4 regions of the Micromonospora sp. KC721 genome follow, and region 4 is predicted to be linked to each of the others. Evidence: riboswitches for the same ligand, from Rfam matches in the RefSeq annotation. Region 4 holds a riboswitch; each other region holds the start of a gene.
The links. A riboswitch is a leader RNA that binds a small molecule or an ion and turns the genes downstream of it on or off. The one in region 4 is predicted to bind cyclic di-AMP.
Positions count from the first base shown of each region.

Region 1: another riboswitch for cyclic di-AMP. It lies ahead of E1182_RS25940 (hypothetical protein); the one in region 4 lies ahead of E1182_RS27855 (hypothetical protein).
Region 2: another riboswitch for cyclic di-AMP. It lies ahead of E1182_RS03060 (C40 family peptidase); the one in region 4 lies ahead of E1182_RS27855 (hypothetical protein).
Region 3: another riboswitch for cyclic di-AMP. It lies ahead of E1182_RS10825 (transglycosylase family protein); the one in region 4 lies ahead of E1182_RS27855 (hypothetical protein).

Region 1 is NZ_SMJY01000210.1:5,933-8,125, reverse strand. Features, by position in the region: gene E1182_RS25940 (hypothetical protein) at 1-934, opposite strand, end outside; cyclic di-AMP (ydaO/yuaA leader) riboswitch at 939-1,069, opposite strand; gene E1182_RS25935 (YibE/F family protein) at 1,236-2,193, opposite strand, start outside.
Region 2 is NZ_SMJY01000008.1:68,079-70,271, forward strand. Features, by position in the region: gene E1182_RS03055 (hypothetical protein) at 1-441, opposite strand, end outside; cyclic di-AMP (ydaO/yuaA leader) riboswitch at 963-1,148, shown strand; gene E1182_RS03060 (C40 family peptidase) at 1,155-1,730, shown strand; gene E1182_RS03065 (SDR family oxidoreductase) at 2,150-2,193, opposite strand, start outside.
Region 3 is NZ_SMJY01000044.1:19,339-21,531, forward strand. Features, by position in the region: gene nhaA (Na+/H+ antiporter NhaA) at 1-254, opposite strand, end outside; gene E1182_RS10825 (transglycosylase family protein) at 468-1,142, opposite strand; cyclic di-AMP (ydaO/yuaA leader) riboswitch at 1,141-1,310, opposite strand; gene htpG (molecular chaperone HtpG) at 1,676-2,193, opposite strand, start outside.
Region 4 is NZ_SMJY01000257.1:4,060-6,252, reverse strand. Features, by position in the region: gene E1182_RS27860 (SRPBCC family protein) at 1-218, shown strand, start outside; gene E1182_RS27855 (hypothetical protein) at 290-1,348, opposite strand; cyclic di-AMP (ydaO/yuaA leader) riboswitch at 1,352-1,483, opposite strand; gene E1182_RS27850 (cation diffusion facilitator family transporter) at 1,613-2,193, opposite strand, start outside.

The DNA.
Region 1 (2,193 bases), on a different contig from region 4:
TCTGCCGGTTCCAGATCACGTAGTAGATGCCGAGCCGGTCGGCGTTGCGGATCAGGAACGCGGTCAGGTTGTTGCCGTACCTGCGGGTGTCGTCGTTGTGCCAGGGCGCGAAGCCCTTGTTCTGCAACGACCAGTCGCAGGCCCGCCCCTTGGGATGCTCGAAGGGTCCGCCCGGGCGGTAGCAGCCGGCGAACCGGTTGAAGCCGGCCCGGCGTACCTCTTTGTAGGCGTGCAGGGTACGCGGAGTGATCGTGCCGGAGGTGGTCGGGTCCGGCGCGGTCTTCGACTCCGGCTTCCAGTCGCCGTCGGCCGTGCGTCCCGGGCCGATCCGGGCCACCGGGGAGGTCGCGTCGACCAGTCCACCGGTGAAGCCGCGTCCGCCGACCAGGGCGAGGGCCTTCTCGGCCTCCTTGGTGTTGCGGGCCATCTGGTTGGTCAGCTTCGTCTGCTCGCGCACCTCGGCGTCGAGCGCCAGCTTGCCCTGCTCGGCGCGGTCCTTGGCGGCGGTGACCTCGGCGAGCTTCTGCGCGTTGACCATGTTCAGCTCGTCCAGCGTGGCGGCCCGCTTGACGAAGGAGTCGGGTGCGTCGCTTTCCAGCAACATCGCCACGGCACCGATCCGGCCGGTCCGGTAGGACTGCGCGGCGATCGTGGTGACCTGCGGTCGGAGCGCCTCCAGCTCGTCCTCGGCGCGCTTGACCTCCAACGCGAGCTGGAGTTGGCGCTTCTTCGACTTCTCCAGCTGTGCCTTCGCCTTGGTGTACTCGCGGTTGCGCTGCTCGATGACCTCGGTGAGTAGCTTGGGCTCCTCGCCCTCCTCGTGACCCGACGGGGTCGAGGGGGCGGCGTTCGCCGGGACCGGCCCGGCGAGGACGGCCAGCGCGGCCAGCACGGCCGCCACCGGTGTCCACCAGCGGCGTAGGGGTGCCGTCACAATGTTCCCTTCCGTCGACCGCCGACCGGGTTAGCTGACGGGTTCGGGACGGAAGTGGCCCCTACCGCGGTCGCGGATTCACCCCAGGTACCTGGTTCCCCGGTTCGCCGTACGGCGATTGGGCGGTGGCACCGCAGGCGCCGGTTCGCGCCTTCAGCGGTGACCGGCAGCGAGGTTACCCGAGAGGCATACCGGTGAGCTACGTCCTGAACCCGACTAAATGCGTTAATTCGAGGTGGCGGTGCGTGAGGAGTGACGCGTTCGTCAGGTTCCGGGTCGTCCACGGTGACGCTGTGCAGTTTCACCATGCGGTGTCGGTGCTCCTTTCCGGTTCGGGCCACCCTGCGGGGGCCGGGGTGGACGGTCCGGGTCGCGGGCCGCTCAACGCCTCCAGCGCGGCGTCCGGGTCGACCGGAGGGCGGGGTCTCGGCGCCGGGTCGGCGGGCGGTGTCGGGTCGTCGGCCGGGCCGCGGCCGGCAGCGGTGACGAGCGCGGCCAGACCCGTGGTCAGGGGTACGGCGGCGATCAGCCCCAGCGTCGCCACCGCGCTGCGGACGATCTCCTGGGTCAGGAACTCGCTGGTCAGGATCTGGCTCACCGGCCTGCTGTCGGCCGTCAACAGGAGCAGCAGCGGCAGTGAGGCACCGGCGTACGCGAGCACGATGGTGTTCACCGTGGAGGCGATGTGCGCCCGGCCGACCCGGGTGGCGGACCGGTACAACTGCATCCGGGACAACCCCGGGTTGGCGTGGGCCAGTTCGGTCACGGTGGCCGCCTGGGTGACCGTGACGTCGTCGAGCACACCGAGCGACCCGATGATGATCCCGGCCAGCAGCAGTCCGTGCAGGTCCACATCGCGCTGGTACATCGACAGCGTGGTGGCCTCCTCGCTGCCGAACCCGGTGAGGTGGGTGGCGGCGATGGCCAGGCTGCCGAGGAGGCCGGTCAGCACCAGGCTGCCGAGGGTGCCCAGGACCGCCACCGAGGTCTGCGCGGTGATCCCGTGGGTCAGGTACAGCACCACGAACATGATCAACGCCGAGCCGACGATGGCGATCAGCAGCGGCGAACCGCCGGCGGAGATGCCCGGCACGACGAAGGTGAGCAGGATCGCGAAGCTCGCGGCCAGCCCTGCCAGCGCTGCCATCCCGCGCAGCCGCCCGAACGCGATGATCGCGGCGGCGAAGAGCACCGCCAGCCACACCAACGGCTCACCCCGCTGGTGCTCGGCGATGTCGTAGCGGCTGACCGTCGGGTCG
Region 2 (2,193 bases), on a different contig from region 4:
CGGCCGAGGACCATAGCCGCCGTCACCGCGGTGGACTGCCTGACCCGCCACCGGAGCCCGGCAGTCCGTCCCTGCGGCGGGAGCGTCAGCGGCCGGATCAGCAGCCGCCGCCGCTGTTCGGCCATGTCCAGCAGTCCCGGCCCGTCGACGCCCGGCCACGGCGTGCAGAGCGATCCTCCTGGCGCAGCCCTTGCCCGACACAGGTCCACGCAGGTCCCTCACGTCGCCCGGTGTCCCGTGCTCGGTGAGCGCCTCCAGCAGGAGCCGGTACGCCTCCCGGTTGCCACGCTCGTTGACCTGCCGCAGGAGCCAGATCTGTTCGGCGTGATCACCGGCGGCTCCCCGCGCGGCGGCCAGCCGGAAGAACTCCTTGTCGTCCGAGGAGTCACCGACGGCGATCGCGTCCGCCATCCGCCGCTCGTACACCCATGAGTCCTGCACGACTCCAGCATGGAGCGCAAATTTAACTGAGGTCAGTCGATGAGTCGGCACCCCGGTCACGGGCGGGGCGGTCCATGTCGCGAAGGCGCCACGGTGGGTGGAGATGAACCGGAAGCGGCTCGTCACCGATCCATCTCCTTCGCCAAGACCGAAGGCGGCCGTGCTCGCCGTTTCGGTTCGGATCCGCACGCCGTCCGGCAAGGGCGACTCGCCCTTCCCGGTAATCGCCAGTCGGCGTACGGCCGAGGCCGTCGGCGCGAAGATGACACTCTGTTCAGCATTCCTGTGTCCCCCTTCACAGCAAGATATCGCTCCTGCGTAACGCATCGGGGGCAGTACGTGACGGCAAACGCCGCACCGGCCTTCCAAACCGGACACGTCTCGCGGAGGTCACTACAACAAGTAGCGGTGACGGGGAGACGGTCGGCACGCAACGGCGGCTATAAAGGATGAGCGGCGTGCACCTGCTCGCCGCTCGTGCCGATCCGGACCACGCCGAGCCCTGCCCCGGTCCGACGCCACGAACCTGAACGACCACCCATGAGGCAATCGGGGGCAGGGACGGGGGAACCACATTCGTGGTCCTCGACCGGCACGCGCAGCACTCGGCCGGCCGCAGGGCCTTGGGGTGAAGCCGCGACAGCGGCCGGGCAATCCTTCCCGCCCGAACCCGACAGCTAACCTCGCAGGCGTGCCGGAGGGATTCCTTCACCGTGCACGAAAACATCTCGAGTCGGCGCCTGCGCAAGCTGGGCACCGGCAGCATCGCCCTGTCCGTCGGTCTCGGCCTGCTGTCCGGCGGGCTCGGCGCGCCGCAGGTCGCCTCCGCCGCTCCGGCGGTCACAGCCGTCTCTGTCACGGCGGCGTTGCCCCAGGGCGGCCCGCAGTCGGCCCGCCCGGTAGCGGCAACGACCGTCAAGGCCGCCGCCAAGCAGGCGGTCGGAACCCGCGTGGTCGCCGAAGCGGCCAAGCACAAGGGCAAGCGGTACCTCTACGGCGCGGCCGGGCCCAAGCGTTTCGACTGCTCCGGGTTCACGCTGTACGTCTACAAGAAGACGATTGGCAAGAAGCTGCCGCACAAGGCGAACCTGCAACAGCGGTACGGCAAGGCCGTCAGCAAGGCGAACGCCAAGCCGGGTGACCTGATCATCATCCGCTCCGGTTCGTACGGCACCCATGCCGGCATCTACGCCGGTGGCGGCAAGATGTGGTCGTCGCCGCGGACCGGCAAGACCGTCAGCAAGCAGAAGATCTGGAGCCGTAACTACGTCGTCAGGCGCCTGGCCTGACGGTGACGAGCACGCCATCAGCCACGGCAGGACCGATTCCGGCCCCGCCGTGGCTGATGCGTCTTGCGTCTTTGTCACGCACTCGCACGGGTGCCGCAAGCGCCGCGCCGGTCAGTCCGTTACGAGCACGGCCTGCTATCCGGCCGATCAGGGCCGTTGACCTCGAACCGTCCGCCGAGCACGGCGTAGCCGACCACCAGCGCCGCGAGCGCCTGCTCACCGCCCGGTAGGCGTTGACCTTCGCCAGCGACGGGGCAGCGGTTGCGTCCACGCTCGCACTCCGGGTGGTCATGCCATCCGCGGTCGGCGGCACGCCAGCGCGCTTGAGTTCGGGACGTTCAATGACCGCCATCAAGGTTCGTCGCCACGGCGCTGGCCGCGGCGCCGCTGACGGGCGACGCCGTGGCCAGCGGAGGGGTTCAGGCGGCCCAGTCCTGCCGGGCTGCCCAGGCCCGGACAGTGG
Region 3 (2,193 bases), on a different contig from region 4:
AAGATCGCCAGCAGACCGTCGGCGGCCCAGGTGGCCAGGCTGAGATCCAGGTGCAGCGCCGCCGGTCCCAGCCGGAGGCCGCGCAGCGCGTCGTACCCCTGCGCCCAGGCCGAGTTCGACCAGATCAGGGCCAGCAACGCGCCGACGAGCAGCAGCGCCCCACCAACGGTCTCCTTGCGCAGAATGGCGGAGATGCGGCGGGTCTCGCCCCAGGATCGGCGGGCGAACAAACGGCGCCGGGTGGCGTCGGTCACGGGAACTCCTCGTCGGCAGCGGACGCGCGTACTCATCGCCGACCAGACTTCCCGGCACACCTGGCCCAACCCTATCCGGCCGGGTCTCAGGTCGCCCGGTGCGCCCACCCCCAGTCAGGCGCGTCACCCGGGACCCGGCGGCGGACCGAACCGTGCCCGGGACACGTCGACGCCCGGCCGGTGGACCTCCGGCCGGGCGTCGAGGGCAGTGTGTCAGACGCTGAGCTTCTGCCCCGGGAAGATCAGACCCGGGTCGGCACCGACGACCGCGCGGTTGCGCTCGTACAGCGCCTTCCAGCCACCGGAGACGTGGTGCGCCTCGGCGATGCCGGACAGGGAGTCCCCCGGCCGCACGACGTAGTTGCCGTTGCCGGTCACCGGAGCGCGACGCGCCTGGTTGCGGGTGCTGCGCTGCTCGTCCCGCGAGGACCGCTCAGTCGTCGACGCGGCCTTCTTACGGGACTGCGAGCGCTGCGCCGACTGCGACGACTTCTCCTTCTTCGGGGCGTAGCTCTTGGTGGAGCCGCCCTTCTTGCCGCAGGTCGGCCAGGCCCCGATGCCCTGGCCCTTGAGCACCTTCTCGGCGATCGCGATCTGCTCGCTCCGACTGGCCAGGTCGGCGCGGGCGGCGTACTTCTTGCCGCCGTAGCCGGCCCAGGTGCTCTGGGAGAACTGCAGGCCACCGTAGTAGCCGTTGCCGGTGTTGATGTGCCAGTTGCCGCTGGACTCGCACTGGGCGATCGCGTCCCAGTTGACGCTGGCGGCGCTTGCCGGAGCGGCCGGCGCCAGAACGGCGGCGGCCCCGGTGACCGCACCGACGGCGAGAGTGCCGACGGCGATGCGGCGCGAGCTGACCCGTCGATGACGGGCGACGTATGCAGTTGCCATCTGTGATCCTCCACGCCGACGAGGTGAGCTGTCGGGTTCGGGCCGAGGAGCCCGGCCGCCGTGGCGGCTTCACCCCGAGGTGACGTGCACCGAGGAACGTGGGTCCCCCGCTCCATGCCCGGGTGACTGGGTCCGTGGCCGGCGGCATGGATTAGGCGTAACCGGCCACGGTGTCCGCGATCGCGGACCCCAACGACGTTAGGAAGCCTTTCGGCGGATCGCCCACCTGTTGAGAGGTTCTTCACCCGGTCAGGCGAGGGCTCCGGACCTCCGGTTGCGAGGTCCGGGCCGACGTGCACAATGCCCGGTCACATCGCATCCGAAGCGCACACGGTGACGGCCCCGCTTCTCACCGCCGACGGCTCCCCGACTCGGCGCTGCCGGTCGGCGACCAACCCACCCCGATGAGTCACCGCCCGATCTGGCCGCGGGAGAAGCCCGCCCGATCTGGTCGGCGGGCGGCCTCTGCGGTGGACAGCAGGCCACGCGGGCCCGGGACGGGATCCGTCCCGGGCCCGCAGCGACAGGTGGCCTCAGAGGGTACGGGTCAGCCGGTCGGCGAGCACCCGGGCGAAGCGGGCCGGGTCGGTCAGGTCGCCGCCCTCGGCGAGCAGCGCCATCCCGTACAGCAGCTCGGCGGTCTCGGCCAACCCCGGATCGGCGGCGTCCCGCTGGTGGGCGGCGCGCAGCCCGGTGACCAGCGGATGCGCCGGGTTCAGCTCCAGGACCCGCCGGACGATCGGCACCTCCTGGCCCATCGCGCGGTACATCTTCTCCAGCGTGGGGGTGAGGTCGTGCGCGTCGCCGACGAGGCAGGCCGGCGAGGTGGTCAGCCGGGCGGAGAGGCGGACCTCCTTGACCGTGTCGGAGAGCGTGTCGCGGAGGAACGCGAGCAGGTCGGCGTACTCCTTGGCCTGCTGTTCCCTTTCGGTCTCGGCCTCCTTGCGCTCCTGCTCGGTGTCCAGGTCGACCTGTCCCTTGGCGACCGAGCGCAGCGACCGGCCGTCGAACTGGCCGACCCGGTCCACCCAGACCTCGTCGACCGGGTCGG
Region 4 (2,193 bases):
TTGAGGCCCGGCAGCAGCCCGGCACGACCGTACGCAACCACACCCGACTGCGTACGGAGGACGGCCTGCTGCGAATCGACGTCGAGATCACCCTCGCCGCCCCCGCGCCGCTGTTCGGGTACGCGTTCCGCCAGGCCCGGGCGGCGCACCTGGGGCTGGCCAGCCGCCTCGGCGACGTGCTGGACCGGCTCTCCGACGGCGGACCGATCACCGGCTGACCGAACCACCCCCGGGGCCGGGGTGGGTGCGGGGCCCGTCCGGGCGGACGGGCCCCGTGCGCGTGGTGCGGTCAGTACACCGACAGGTGGACGTGGTTGGTGTGGTCGCTGGACGGGTCGCCGTTCGCCCCGCTGTACGACTTCCAGCCGCTGCTGGGTAGCCAGATCTGCCGGTACCAGATCACGTAGAGCACGCCGAGCCGGTCGGCGTTGCGGACGTGGAACGCGGCCAGGTTGTCGCCGTACGTCCGGTCGCCGCCGGTCGCGTCCCCACCGAAGCCACCCTTCTGGGCGGCGAAGTCGCAGGCTCGCCCCTTCGGGTGCTCGCCGGACCCGCCGGGGCGGTAGCAGGAGACGTACCGGGTGAAGCCGGCGGCCTGGGTCTGTTGCAGGGCGTTGAGCATCCGGGGCGTGATGCAACCGTTGGCCGGGGTGGGGTCGTTGACGCTGCACGACTCGGGCGGGAAGGATCCGTCGGAGTTGCGTGGCGCGGACCTGGCATTGGACCGGGAGGTGCCCCGTGGAGCGCTGCTGGTGGCCCGAGGGGCGGACTGCGCGGAGGCGGCCACCTCCAGTGCCCGTTCGGCCTGTTGCTTGCGCTTGTCCATGACCGCGATCTGCTTGCGCTGCTCGACGATCTCGGTGGCCAGCGCGCTACGGGTGCGGGTGACCTCCTCCTTGGTCTTCAGGAGGTTGCGCAGTTCCCGGTCCTCCTTGCTGGCGACCGTCGCCAGCGCGGCGGCCCGGTCCAGGAAACCCTCCGGCGAGCCGCTGTTGAGCAGTGCCGACACCGGGCCGAGCCGGCCGGTCCGGTACGCCACCCCGGCGATCTCGCCGACCTTGCTGCTGCGTGCGGTCAGCTCCGATTCGACGGTCTTGAGCTGGTTGTTCAGTTCCTGCTGGCGCCGGGTGGAGCGTTCCAGCGCGGCCTTGGCGTCGAGCCAGCCCTTGCTGGCGGCGTCGAGTTGGGCGCGTAGCGCTGGGGTACCGCCCTCGTCGTCGCCGCTCGGGGCGGCGAGTCGGGTGGCGGGCGGGGCGGCGGTCACCGGCGTGGGGGCCGAGGTGAGGCCGACGGCGAGCGCCGCGACGATCGCGGCCGTCAGTCGGCCGGTGGTACGTCGTACGTGCATTCACATTCCTTCCGTCAGCCGCCGACCGGGTTAGCTGACGGGTTCGGGACGGAAGATCCCTACCGCTGGCGCGGATGCACCCCAGGTACCTGGTTCCCCGGCACGCCCGGGCGGGCGTTTAGGCGGCGGCCCCGCCGGCACCGTCGGGTGCCGCCTGGGCGGAGGCCGGAACCGAGACTACCGGTACCGGTGGGACGGATGCCCGGTTCGTGACTGAGGGTACGGGAGGTAAGCCTGTGAAAAGGGATGAACAAGTCAATTCTTCTACCACTCGACCCGACCGCACGCCCCCGGTGCCGCGCCCGGTTCGATCTGAAGGGTGGCATGGTCGATGTGGAAGTCCTCGTGCAGCGCGCTGCGGGCGGCAGCGAGCACCGCGCCGACCTCGGCACCCGGGCACATGGTCAGGTGCGCCGAAGCCACCTCCATCCCGGAGGTGAGCGTCCAGACGTGCAGGTCGTGCACCTCGGCGACGCCGGGGACGGCGGTCAACCGGTCATGCACCGCGGTCACCTGGAGGTGTTCGGGGGCGGCCTGCACGAGGATGCGAACGGCCGCGCGGCCCAGCCGCCAGGTGCGGGGGAGGATGAACAGGCCGATCGCCACCGCCACCGCCGGATCGGCCCACCACCAGCCGCCCACCGCGATCAGCAGCGCGGCACCGATCACGCCGAGTGAGCCGAGCAGGTCGCCCAGCACCTCCAGGTACGCCCCACGCAGGTTGATGCTCTCCTGGGCACCCTTGCGCAGCAGAGCGAACGCGACCACGTTGGCGAGCAGGCCCAGTACGGCGACCGTCAGCATCGGCCCGGTCCGGACCTCGGGCGGGTCGCCGAACCGCCGTA